3 regions of the Mesorhizobium sp. WSM4846 genome follow, and region 3 is predicted to be linked to each of the others. Evidence: predicted binding sites of a transcription regulator. Region 3 holds the regulator's gene; each other region holds the start of a gene.

Region 1 (4,246 bases), on a different contig from region 3:
ATATTCAAACCGACACCAACCGAGATAATCTCGTCAGTTCTCCAGCGCTTCCTTGATTGCGGCGTTGCCGCGCGTGACCGCGTTGTCGAGCGCCTGCTGAGCGGTTTGCTGGCCGGCCAGCATCTTCTCGAACTCCTCGTTCTGGATATCGCGCACCTGCGGCAGGTTCGGCAGGCGCACGCCCTTCGAGTTGTCGGTCGGTGCCTTGCCCGTCATTTGCAGGATGGGTGTCTCACGGCCGGGGTTCTTGTCATAGAAGCCCGATTTCTTGGTCGCCTCGTAGGCAGCGAGCGTCACCGGCAGGTATCCCGACTTCTGGTGCAGATATTCCTGCACATCGGTCTTGGACAGATAGGCGAAGAACGCCGCGACGCCCTTGTATTGCTCGTCCGACTTGGCGCCGAACACCCACAGGCTGGCGCCGCCCGGCGTGGTGTTCTGCGGTGCGCCCTTGGCGTCGCTGTCGTAGGGAAGCTGGCCGATGCCATAGTTCATCCCGGACTTGACGATGTCGCCGAGGCCGCCCGACGATTCGGTGAAGATGCCGCATTCGCCGGCGAGGAAGATCTGCTTGGCTTCGGAGGTACGCCCGCCATATTTGAAGGTGCCGTCCTTGGCGAGGTCTGCGAGCGCCTGGAAGTGGTTGACGAAAATCGGCGCGTTGATCTTGAGTTCGACATCACCGCCGGCCAGGCCGTTCTGCTGGGTCGCCCACGACACATCATTCCATGCTGCAAAATTCTCCAGATGGATCCAGGTCAGCCAGGTCGAGGTATAGCCACAAGGGGCGGCGCCGCTCGTCTTGATCTTCTTGGCGGCTTCCCACACCTCGTTCCAGGTCTTCGGCGGGTTGTTCACGTCGAGGCCGGCCTTCTGGAAGATGTCCTTGTTGTAGTAAAGGATCGGCGAGGAGGAGTTGTAGGGGAAGGACAGCATGGTGCCGTCCGGCTTCGAATAATAGCCGACGATACCGGGCAGATACTGGCTTTTGTCGAAGGTCATTCCGGCACCGGTCATCACCTCGGCAACCGGCTTGATCGCACCCTCGGCCGCCATCATCACGCCGGTGCCAACGTCGAACACCTGGAGGATATCGGGCGCCTGGCCGGCGCGGAAGGCGGCGATGCCGGCATTCAGCGTCTCCGGATAGGTGCCCTTGAACACCGGAACCAGTTCATAGTCGCTCTGGCTGGCGTTGAAATCCTTGGAGATCTTGCCGACGACCTCGGCGTTGGCGCCGGTCATGGCGTGCCACCAGCTGATCTGCGTGACGGCGAAGGCGGAGGTGGTGGAAAGCAGGGTCAAGGTGGCGGCGACACCGGCCGCGAAGCCGAACAACTTCATGTTTCATCTCCCGTTTGTCATTGGCGAAAGGGGCACTCTCGCAAAGCCAATATGTGCCGCCCGTGACAATTGGACAACGGTTTTGTTGCGGACCGATGAACTTGATTTCCACTTAAAGTGGCGTGCGCTTCGAGATGAGAGCCGATGGAAAGCAATTGAAAAGCCGGCTTACCAATCGAACATCGACGACGACCGGCAATCGCCGGCGCCTCCTAAAGAGCGCACTATTGCGCGACATGCGTTAGTACGACTTGCCGAGCGCCGTCTCGACCAGCCGCTTGGCGTCGGGGCTCGACCATTCGGCCGGGCCGTTCATGTGGGCAATCAGGCAGCCTTCCGCGTCAATCAGCATGGTGACCGGCAGGCCGAGCGCCAGGCCGCGTGTCTTGAGATCGTTGAACAGCGCCATCGTCGAATCACGGTAGTAGCCGAGCGCCTTGACGCCGGTCTCCTCAAGGAACTTCTTCGGTTTGGCGTCGTCGCCGGCATCGACATTGACCGCGACGACCTCGAAGGCATCGCTGCCCATTTCGTTCTGCAGCGCGTCGAGCGCCGGCATTTCGGCGCGGCAAGGCGCGCACCATGTCGCCCACAGATTGAGCAGCACCGTTTTGCCGGCATGGTCGGCGAGCGTCATCGGCTTGCCGTCGGGGCTATTGAAGGCAAGACCCTTCAGCGATTGTGGCGGATCGGCCGGCAAAAGTGCTGCAACCTGGCCGGTGGCAGCCGCCGCGACCGTCTTGGCGCGGTCGGCCTTGGCGGCGCAGGCGACATCGTCCTTGCTGTCGCCAACGGCGACTTGAGCGGGGGCGTTGTTGCCAGAACCGCTTTCGCTGACATATACCGCGACCGCGCCGGCCAGCACGCCTGCCACCAAAGCGGCGAGGATGAGGCGCGGGGCCGGGAAAAATCGATTGCCGTCTGCCATTTTTAAAACTGCTCCGGAAGCACGGGTTATAGCGATGAGCGACAAGAAGGCCAGCAACCAGATGTGGGGCGGACGTTTTGCCTCGGGTCCGGCCGCGATCATGGAAGCGATCAACACGTCGATCTCGTTCGACCGCAAACTCTACGCGCAGGATATCAGAGGCTCGATCGCCCACAGCGAGATGCTGGCGCAAACCGGCATTATTTCGGCGGCCGATCAAGAAAAAATCGCTCACGGGCTGAACACGGTCCTGGCAGAGATCGAAGCCGGCACGTTCGAGTTCTCGACCAGGCTGGAAGACATCCACATGAATGTCGAGGCCCGCCTTGCCGAGCTGATCGGCCCGGCTGCCGGCCGTCTGCATACCGCCCGTTCGCGCAACGACCAGGTGGCGGTCGATCTCAGGCTATGGGTCAAGGACGAGTGCTTTCGCGTCGCCGAGGCGCTGAAGGGCCTGATCACGGCGTTCCTGGAACGGGCCGAGGAGCATGCGGCAACGGTGATGCCTGGCTTCACCCACATGCAGGCGGCGCAGCCGGTAACCTTCGGCCATCACTGCATGGCCTATGTCGAAATGTTTTCGCGCGACCTGTCGCGTGTTCGCGACGCCATCGAACGGATGGACGAAAGCCCGCTCGGTGCGGCCGCGCTTGCCGGCACCAGCTTTCCGATCGACCGGCACCAGACGGCCAGGGCGCTCGGCTTCCGCGAGCCGATGCGCAATTCCCTCGACAGCGTTTCGGACCGCGATTTCGCGCTCGAGTTTTTGGGGCTGGCGGCGATCTGCGCGACGCATCTGTCGCGACTGGCCGAAGAAATCATCATCTGGTCGACGCCGCAATTCGGCTTCGTCAGGCTGTCGGACTCATTCTCCACCGGCTCCTCGATCATGCCGCAGAAGAAGAACCCTGACGCCGCCGAGTTGGTGCGCGGCAAGACCGGCCGCGTCACCGGCCATCTGGTTGGCCTGCTGACTGTGATGAAGGGCATGCCGCTGACCTACGGCAAGGACATGCAGGAAGACAAGGAATCCGTGTTCGACGCCGCCGAGACGCTCGACCTGATGCTGGCGGCGATGACCGGCATGGTGCGCGACATGACGGTGAATGCCGCCGCCATGAAGAAGGCCGCCGGGTCAGGCTATGCGACCGCGACCGATCTCGCCGACTGGCTGGTGCGCAGCCTCGGTCTGCCGTTCCGCGAGGCGCACCACGTCACCGGCCGCGCCGTGGCGCTGGCCGAAGAGAGGAAAATCGGGCTCGACAGGCTGCCGCTGGAAGACTTGCAGTCCATTCACCCCGGCATCACGACGGACGTGTTTTCGGTGCTTGCCGTGCAAAACTCGGTGAAGAGCCGCACGAGCTTCGGCGGCACCGCGCCGTCGGAAGTGAGGAAGCAGATTCGCTACTGGAAAAAGCACATCGCCAAGGCGTGATGCTCGTGCGGTGAATCCGAAATTCGCATCACGTTGGAGCAGCGCGGCGAGCGAATTTCGGATTCAAAAGCCGCACGAGTAATTCAATGAATTCTAGTGTGGTTTTGGATTTGAAGTTCCTCAACGCGAATGCCGTCAATGCCAGGAACTTCAAATCCACCACACTAGGTGCAATGCCAGCAAAACTCCGCTAAAAGCGGCGGGCAAAAGTTCGGACGGATGGATCGATGACCGCAAGCAGGATTTTGGTGACGCTGACGCTGCTGGCGGCGCTTGCAACCGTAACGGCCTGCGGCAGGAAAGCCGGGCTCGATACGCCCTATGAGGCGGCCGTGCAGGCGCGCAAGGACGCACAGAAGGCAGAGCAGCCCGTGCCGCCGGAGCCGGAAAAACCCGTCGAGGACAAGAAGTTCATTCTCGACCCGTTGATCTAGAGCCGATGAGATCGGCCGATCTCATCGTGCTCCAAATTCCGGAACCATTCTCGTGAACCATTTCGACTACCGCGACGGCGTGCTGCATGCCGAGGACGTGGCGAT
Region 2 (4,246 bases), on a different contig from region 3:
AGGGCGGCGGTGAAGTCGGCTTCCTCGATCAGGCTGGCGATCAGGTCGAGCTGGTCGTAGGGCAAATCCTCCTTCATCAATTCGGCGGTGTAGGCACGGATATCGCGGCTGAGGATATCGGTTGCGAGATAGTGCTCGCCCGGATCCGACGGCGCCTTCTTCGACGAACGGGCGATGTCGAGGAACATGGCGCCGGCTTGCAGATGGCGGGCCGTCTCCTGCTGGACGGCGGGAACGGCCTTGGCAAAATCGCCGGCCAGCTTGCGGTCGAGGAATCGCGGCGTCGAGAAATCTTCCGTGTCCTCGGCATCCGTGTGACCGACACGCGACAGAACCCGCTCGAACACCCCGATGAACGGAAACAGCAACAGCGTGTTGAAGACGTTGAAGAAGGTCGAGTAGAGGCCGACCGCGACCGGCACCAGGGGAAAAGTCTCCTTGCCGTCGACGATCACCGGAATGGCGGGATCGCCGCCGAAGAACTGCATCGCCCATTCCAGGACCTGCATGGAGACGAAGAACAGCGGGATGGTGATGCACACGCCGATGATGTTGAACGAGATGTGCGCGTAAGCGGTGCGCTTGGCGTTCTTCGAAATATTGAGCGAAGCCATCCACGAGGTGATCGTGGTGCCGAGATCGGCGCCGAGCGAGAAGGCGACGGCCGTCGTCCAGTCGAGGATGCCGGCGGCGCCAAGGCCCATGACAATGCCGATCGTCGCCGAGGACGAATGGATCATGGCGGTCACGCCGGCGGCGATGAACACGCATTTGAGCAGGTTGAGATAGGAATCGGCCGTCAGCGTTTGCAGCAGGGCCATGACTTCGGGCAGGTTTCGCAGCGGGCGCAGGCCGCCGGTCATCAGGTTAAGGCCATAGAAGATCAGCGCGAAGCCCATGCCGGCAAGCGCTATGTTCTTGACCTTCTCGCTTTTGGCAAAGCAGTAGATCAGCGAGAACACGCCGGCCAGGATCAGGCCGAGCGGACCCAACGGCAGGGCGATGAGCCCGTTGCCGAGCGTGGTGCCGATATTGGCGCCCATGATCACGCTGATCGCCGGTCGAAGCGCGATGACGCCGGCATTGACCAGGCCGACGACCATGACGCTCATCGCCGTCGACGACTGGATGACGCCGGTGATCAGCGTTCCCGCCAGCACGCCCTTGATCGGCGTTCCGGCGGCCTTGGCAAGAAAGGCGCGCATCCGGTTGACCGACAGCGCCTGGATGCCGTTGGCCATGAAGTCGAGGCCGAGCATGAAGATGCCCAACCCGCCGATCACCGGCACGAGGATGTCCTTGAAGATATCGATGTCCATGTCACGCAGTCCCCAACAAGCCGCCATCACGGCGCGATATGACGTTCAGTTCAGGCGCTGCGCCAAGCAGCAGCCTGGTTCTTCCGCTCAGTTTGCGACGGGCTCCTGCCCTGCCCAGTATTGCTCGATCCGGGCGACCAGCGCCTTCGGCAGCGGCACGTAGCCGAGCGCGGCGGCGTCATCAGCGCCGTGCGCGAAGGCGAGCCGGAAAAGGTCGTGCACGCGGCGATAGCGATGTTCCGAACGGCCCGAGACCTGAACGACCGCGAACACCGCCGTGCTGATCGGATAGGCGGCATCGCCGTCTCGATCGGTCAGCGAGGCGAAAAAATCGGTCGTTTGCGCCCAGTCGATGGACGTCGCGGCAGCCTGCACGCCCTCCGGCCCCGGCTTGACGAACTTGCCGGATTTGTTCTCGATCAGTGCGTAGGCAAGGTTGGCGCGCTGGGCCTGGCCGGATTCGGCATAAGCGATCGCGCCCTTCGTGTCGTGCACGGCTTGGATGAGGTTCTGGGTGCCTTCCGCGTCAGTGCCGAGCGGCCACGAGATCAGCGTATTGGCTCCGTACTTGGCCTTCCACTCGCCGCTGACCGCCGACAGATATTCGGTGAAGACAAAGGTCGAGCCGGAGCCATCCTTGCGGTGAACGACGCCGATCCTGAGATCGGGCAGCGTCAGATCCGGATTCACCACCTTGATCGCGGGATCGGACCATGACTGGATCTTGCCCAGATAGATGTCGGCCAGCAGCGGCCCCGTCAGGCGAAGGCTTCCCGGGCCAATGCCGTCGAGATTGACGACGACGGCGATGGCTCCCATCACGATCGGAAACTGATGGCGGCCGGCCTTCTTGAGTTCGGCGCCATTGATCGGCGCATCCGTCGCGGCAAAGTCGATGTCCGGCTGATCGAGACGCAGGACGCCGGCGAGTGAGCCGACGATTTCATAGTCGACCTTCCAGTCGGGCGAGACATAGTCGCCGCCGTCGGCGCGGGCGTTCTCGTAGGCCGTTGCCCATTTGCCGATGATCGGGGCGGCCAGTGTCGATCCGGTGCCGCGGATAGGCTCGGCCTGTGCAGCGGCCCCGATCATCAAGCCAACAGCAAGCGTGACGGCGCCGCTTATTTTCGCCGATTTGCGCCGTAGTGACGCAAAGCTTGCTGGAAACATCATGGCGATCCCCGACGCGCGAACAAATAGCTAGTTTTCAGTCTTGGCAGATATCAACAGTCATCCGCCCGGCGAACGAACGCCGGCAGAGAAACAACACCGCTCACCGTATGAACCTTGGTTATCGATTGGATGACAAAGATCTTTGCGGGTGAGGTTTTATTCGGACTTCCGCAATCGCTTGTCCCGACCGTCCCTCGGACTCGAAGAATTGGGGTCCGATGCACTGGACTCCAACGTTGCGGCTCGCGCGGCTCACCCTTCTCCCCTTGTGGGAGAAGGTGTCGCCGAAGGCGACGGATGAGGGGTGCTCCAGCTTGGCAACGACGGCGCTCCGTCCAACACCCCTCAACCGTCTTGGCGCTACGCGCCAATCCGCCTCTCCCACAAGGGGAGAAGGGAGAAGGAAGTCGACAACACCTTTACTTCGCGTCGTGGAAGATAATGCCGACGGTGTGGCGCAGGCCGGAGCGAAGCCGGCTGACGCCGTGCCTGAGATTGACGCGGTAGCTGCCTTTGCTGCCCTGGACCGGGCGATTGTGAACCGCGAAGGCGACGGCGTCGCCCTGACGCAGCGGCACCACCTCGGCGCGGCTCTGCATGCGCGGTCGCTGTTCGATCAGCACGAACTCGCCGCCGGTAAAATCCTTGCCGGGTTCGGACAGCAGGATCGCCACCTGCAGCGGGAAGGCAAGATCGCCGTAGAGATCCTGATGCAGGCAATTGAAGTCGCCGGGACCGTATTGCAGCAGGAGCGGCGTCGGCCGCTTCTGGCCCTGCTCGTGGCATTGTTTGAGGAACGCGGCGTGTTCGTCCGGGTAGCGCTGGGCGATGCCCATGCGCTCGTTCCAGTCGTTGGCGACCGCGGCGAGGCGCGGATAGAGCGCGGTGCGCAAGCCGCCGATCAGCTCGGGCAAGGGATAGCGGAAGTAACGATACTCGCCCTTGCCGAAGCCGTGCCGCGCCATGTGGACATGGCTGCGGAAATGGCTTTCGTCGGGATAGAGCCCGGCGATCTCCCGGCATTCTTCCGGTATCAGCAGCTTTTCCATCACGGCGCAGCCATAGCCGCTCATCTCCTCGGCCAATGCCTGCCAGTCATATCCGGCGACGCGCGCTTCCGCCGATCGGACCGCTGCTTCTGGAACCGTGTGTATGGTCATGGCTCTGCCTCCTCTGGCATCATCGGCTTCTGCAATCAGATGGGTGAATCGGCGCGTGCAAACCACCCGTTTCCTGCCAACCGGTTTAGGCACAACGCAAGGTTGCCATGGATCAGCTTCACCGCCGCGACGCAGCATGGATTTTGGCAAAATCGAGCCCATATCCCTGATAGGGAGCTTTGAGCGTGAAACTCGCGCGTGTAGCCCTGATTGCCGCGGCTTTTGTAGCCGCTGTGGCTGTTTGTTCTTCTTCCGCAGCAACAGGAGAAGCAAACGGCCAGGGGAGGACTGCGCTGCGCATCGAGATAGACGGCGCCATCGGTCCGGCGAGCGCCATGCAGTTCGAGGAAGCGCTGGCGGTGGCCGCAGAACGGAACGCCGAGGTTTTCATCCTGCAGATGAACACGCCGGGCGGGTTGGTCACCAGCATGCGTGAGATCATCGCCGACATCCTCGCCTCCCCGGTTCCCGTCATCGGCTATGTCGCGCCCGCCGGCGGGCATGCGGCGAGCGCCGGAACCTACATCCTCTACGCAACCCATGTGGCGGCGATGGCGCCCGGCACCAATCTGGGCGCGGCAACGCCCATCGAGA
Region 3 (4,246 bases):
CTTGGCATCGGAGCGTCCAAGGTCCAGACCGTATTCCATCACGTGCTGCCGCTGGCGATGCCGGGCATCATGACCGGCACCATCCTCGGAATGGCGCATGCGCTCGGTGAAACCGCGCCGTTGCTGATGATCGGCATGGTCGCCTTCATCGTCGACATTCCCGGCGGCTTCACCGATCCCGCGACGATCCTGCCGGTGCAGATTTTCATGTGGGCGGATTTCCCGGAAGCGGGGTTCCAGCAGAAGACTTCGGCGGCGATTTTGATTTTGCTGGTGTTTTTGGTCATCATGAATGCCATCGCGGTGATACTGCGCAGGCGCTTCGAGCGGCGCTGGTAAGGAGTAGAGGATATGAACATCATGACGGAAGCCGGCGTCGAGCAGAAACTGAGCAGCGCAACCAACGCCCCTTCGATCAAGATGAAGGGCGAAAAGGTCTCTGTTCACTACGGCGAGAAGCGAGCTCTGTTCGACGTCGATCTCGATGTCCGCGAGCATCAGGTGACGGCGTTGATCGGGCCATCGGGCTGTGGCAAGTCGACGTTCCTGCGTTGCCTGAACCGAATGAACGACACCATCGATATCGCGCGGGTGAGCGGCAAGATCACGCTCGACGGCGAGGATGTCTACGACCCGAAAATCGATGTCGTCGAGCTGCGAGCTCGCGTCGGCATGGTATTCCAGAAGCCGAACCCGTTTCCGAAGTCGATCTACGAAAACGTCGCCTACGGTCCGCGCATCCACGGCCTGGCCAGGAGCAAGGCCGAGTTGGACGGCATCGTCGAATCGAGCCTGAAGAAGGCCGGACTGTTCAACGAGGTCAAGGATCGCCTGCTCGAGTCGGGTACCGGCCTGTCCGGCGGGCAGCAGCAGCGTCTGTGCATCGCGCGCGCCATCGCCGTGTCGCCGGAAGTGATCCTGATGGACGAGCCCTGTTCGGCGCTCGATCCGATCGCCACCGCCCGCGTCGAGGAACTGATCGACGAACTGCGCCAGAATTATACGATCGTCATCGTCACCCATTCGATGCAGCAGGCGGCGCGCGTGTCGCAACGCACGGCGATGTTCCATCTCGGCTATCTGGTCGAGGAGGGCGCGACCGACAAGATGTTCACCAACCCCGACGACAAGCGCACCCAGGACTACATCACCGGCCGGTTCGGCTGAGCGGTCCGGCGAATTTCGAACACGAGGACAGCACCATGGGTGAACACACCGTCGCATCTTTCGACGAGGAACTGGAGCACATCGACCGGCTGATCCGCGACATGGACGAGCTCGCCGCCGCAATGGTGGCGGCCTCGATCCGCGCGTTGCTTGCGTCGGACAATGCGATGGCGCAGCGCGTCGTCTCGGACGACGCCATCATGGATGCGCGGCAGCGCGAGCTCGACGACAGCGCGATCACGCTGATCGCCAAGCGGCAGCCGATGGCGCAGGATCTGCGCGCCGTGGTTGGCGCAATCCGCATGGCGGGCGATCTCGAGCGCATCGGCGATCTGGCCAAGAACATTGCCAAGCGGGTCAGCGCAGTCGGGCAGAGCGCGACGCCGCGTAATCTGTCGCACGGTATCGACGCGATGGCGGATCTCGTTCTTGTGCAGCTGCGCGGCGTGGTCGAGCACTATGTGTCGCGCGATGCCGGCGCGTTGAAGGAACTGCGCGCCGACGACCAGAAGATCGACGTGAAATATACGGCGGTTTTTCGCGAGCTCCTGACCTACATGATGGAGGATCCGCGCAACATCACCGCCTGCACGCACCTTCTGTTCTGCGCCAAGAATCTCGAGCGTATCGGCGATCATGTCACCAACATCGCCGAAAACGCCTATTTTGTCGTGACCGGGCAGCAATTGCCGGCGGATCGCCCGAAGCTCGACGAAACGACGATGTCGGCGCCGGCGACATGACAGGAGTGACCGGCCGATGATCGCGCCGCGCATCATGGTGGTGGAGGATGAAGAGCCGCTGGGCGTCCTCCTCCGTTACAATCTTGAATCCGAAGGCTATCAAGTCGAGGTGGTGACGCGCGGCGACGAGGCCGAAATCCGGCTGCAGGAAAACGTGCCCGATCTTTTGGTGCTCGACTGGATGGTGCCGGCGGTTTCCGGCATCGAGCTTTGCCGGCGCCTTCGGGTGCGCCCCGAAACCGAGCGGCTGCCGATCATCATGCTGACCGCGCGCGGCGAGGAGAGCGACCGGGTGCGCGGCCTTTCGACCGGAGCCGACGACTATCTGGTCAAGCCGTTCTCGACACCGGAATTCATGGCCAGGGTCAAGGCGCTGCTGCGCCGCGCCAAGCCCGAAGTGCTGTCCAGCGTGCTCAAGGTCGGCGACATCATGCTCGATCGTGAATCGCACCGGGTCTATCGCAAGAAGAGCGAGATCCGGCTCGGGCCGACCGAATTCCGGCTGCTCGAATTCATGATGCGCCACCCGGGCCGGGTCTTCTCGCGCAGTCAGTTGCTCGACAATGTCTGGGGCGAGACGATCTACATCGACGAGCGCACTGTGGACGTCCATGTCGGCCGGTTGCGCAAGGCGGTCAACAATGGTCGCATGCCCGATGTCATCCGCACCATCCGCGGCGCCGGCTATGCGATCAGGGAAGACTAGCTGACGTTCAGGTGATGCCGGCCTGCGAACGGCTGATACCTGCGCTTCCGGTGCTGACGTACCCGAAAGTACGCTCCGCCCCGGTTCTCGGAACCCACCATTCTCGACTCGGCCTGACCTGAATCTCAACACTCCCCAAGTCGCGACCCGGGAATCCCTGCCTTCGGATTCAAGCCACGTTCTTTCCGACCGAGCCGGCTCGTGCCTGGATGCTCGGCGCGAAAATCTCCTGATCGACGAAGCTTAGGGCCCGCATGGCGCAGCCTTCGCGGATCAGCGGCAGCTCGTTCGGCTCGGTGTCGAAGGAAATCGAACCCGAATGCTGGCCGCCGGCGGTCTGGGCGATGGCCTCGCGCAGGGCCGGCTCGATCAGGTCGAAGGCGGCAGCGCTGGCGCCGACCATGGCCACCGGCGCCGGATCGATCAGCGCAAACAGGCTGCCGAGCCCGAAGCCGAGCGCCTCGCCGGCCTTGCGGTAGGCTTCGCGCTCCGGTCCGTCCATCTCGCGCGCCCGGGCCGCCAAGGCCCGCATGTCGGCGTCGCTGACATCGGCGACCGGCTCGGCGTTCTCGCTCAACAGCCTTGCGTTGCGCCAGATGGCGTAGTTGCCGGCATAAGCCTCGACGCAGCCGCGCAGCCCGCAGCGGCAAAGCGCGCCGCCCGGCCGATGGATCATGTGGCCGAATTCGCCGCCTGAGGAGTGGGTGCCGGTGAACAGATCGCCCTTCAGCACCAGCCCCATACCGATGCCGTGCGAGAGCAGGATGGCGATGAAATCGTCGCGGTAGCGATCCGGGTGGCGCCAGTGCAGCGCCACGGCCATCATGTTGCAGTCGTTCTCCATGATGGCCGGGATGCCGAACTCGCGTTCCAGAATGTCGGCGAAGGCGATGTTCGTCTGCGGCGTGATCGGCGACCACAACATGGCGCGCGCGTGGGAATCGGTGATGCCCTGGATCGCCAGCGCGATGCGGGCGACGCTTTGGACATCGAGGTCGGGATCTTCGAGCCGGCGCCGGACGATGGCGACACATTCGTCGATCAGCGCGTCACGCGACATGGTCAGCGTGTCCAGCCGGCGCTGTTCCTCGGCGACCACTTGTCCGGCATAATCGATGACGGCGACCGACAGGAAATTCAGCGACAACACGACGGCCAACACCGCAGCGGCTTGCGGATTGAGGCTGAGGCCGACCTGCGGCCGGCCGCGTTTCAGCGAAACCGTCTCGCTCGCCTTGCTCTCGGCCAGGATGCCTTCCTGGATCAGGTCGGCAGAGATCGCCGATATGGTCGAATGGCTGAGGCCGGTGGTCGCGGCGATCTCGGTCCGCGACGGCTGGCCTGCCCGGCGCACGGCCGAAATCACCATCGCCCGGTTGCGCCGGCGCAGATCGTCATGACGGATTCCCACCGACATTTTTTTGTTTCCTCCTCATTGCCGCGGCCGCTCATGAATCGGAAGCCGTCGGTATGTCGGTCAAATACTGGCAGAAGCAGAAGGGGCTGTCATTATTTATTCCGAGCCTCGAAAAAAAGCCCGACAGGACGTCAAAATCCATCAGAATTGGTGTTGACAGTGCTTCGGCGTTGGACCAGTATTTTTTCGAGGCTCGAAAAAATAGGGCCTTTG

What was found. Region 3 encodes PhoB, which activates phosphate uptake and scavenging genes when phosphate is short. Its sites were predicted from a motif close to TGTCATNNANCTGTCAT; they were not measured.
Region 1: the regulator PhoB is predicted to act here: its motif matches at 1,407-1,423, upstream of ugpB (sn-glycerol-3-phosphate ABC transporter substrate-binding protein UgpB).
Region 2: the regulator PhoB is predicted to act here: its motif matches at 2,611-2,627, upstream of pstS (phosphate ABC transporter substrate-binding protein PstS).

What each region holds. Positions count from the first base shown of each region.
Region 1 is NZ_JBVVPZ010000035.1:47,841-52,086, reverse strand. Features, by position in the region: gene ugpB (sn-glycerol-3-phosphate ABC transporter substrate-binding protein UgpB) at 34-1,344, opposite strand; gene tlpA (thiol:disulfide interchange protein TlpA) at 1,586-2,272, opposite strand; gene argH (argininosuccinate lyase) at 2,307-3,707, shown strand; gene AC0L15_RS24590 (hypothetical protein) at 3,935-4,141, shown strand; gene lysA (diaminopimelate decarboxylase) at 4,194-4,246, shown strand, end outside.
Region 2 is NZ_JBVVPZ010000044.1:52,613-56,858, reverse strand. Features, by position in the region: gene AC0L15_RS27330 (Na/Pi cotransporter family protein) at 1-1,319, opposite strand, end outside; gene pstS (phosphate ABC transporter substrate-binding protein PstS) at 1,407-2,492, opposite strand; gene AC0L15_RS27320 (2OG-Fe(II) oxygenase) at 2,912-3,652, opposite strand; gene AC0L15_RS27315 (NfeD family protein) at 3,838-4,246, shown strand, end outside.
Region 3 is NZ_JBVVPZ010000025.1:18,827-23,072, forward strand. Features, by position in the region: gene pstA (phosphate ABC transporter permease PstA) at 1-339, shown strand, start outside; gene pstB (phosphate ABC transporter ATP-binding protein PstB) at 352-1,167, shown strand; gene phoU (phosphate signaling complex protein PhoU) at 1,203-1,910, shown strand; gene phoB (phosphate regulon transcriptional regulator PhoB) at 1,927-2,616, shown strand; gene AC0L15_RS20415 (ROK family protein) at 2,786-4,033, opposite strand.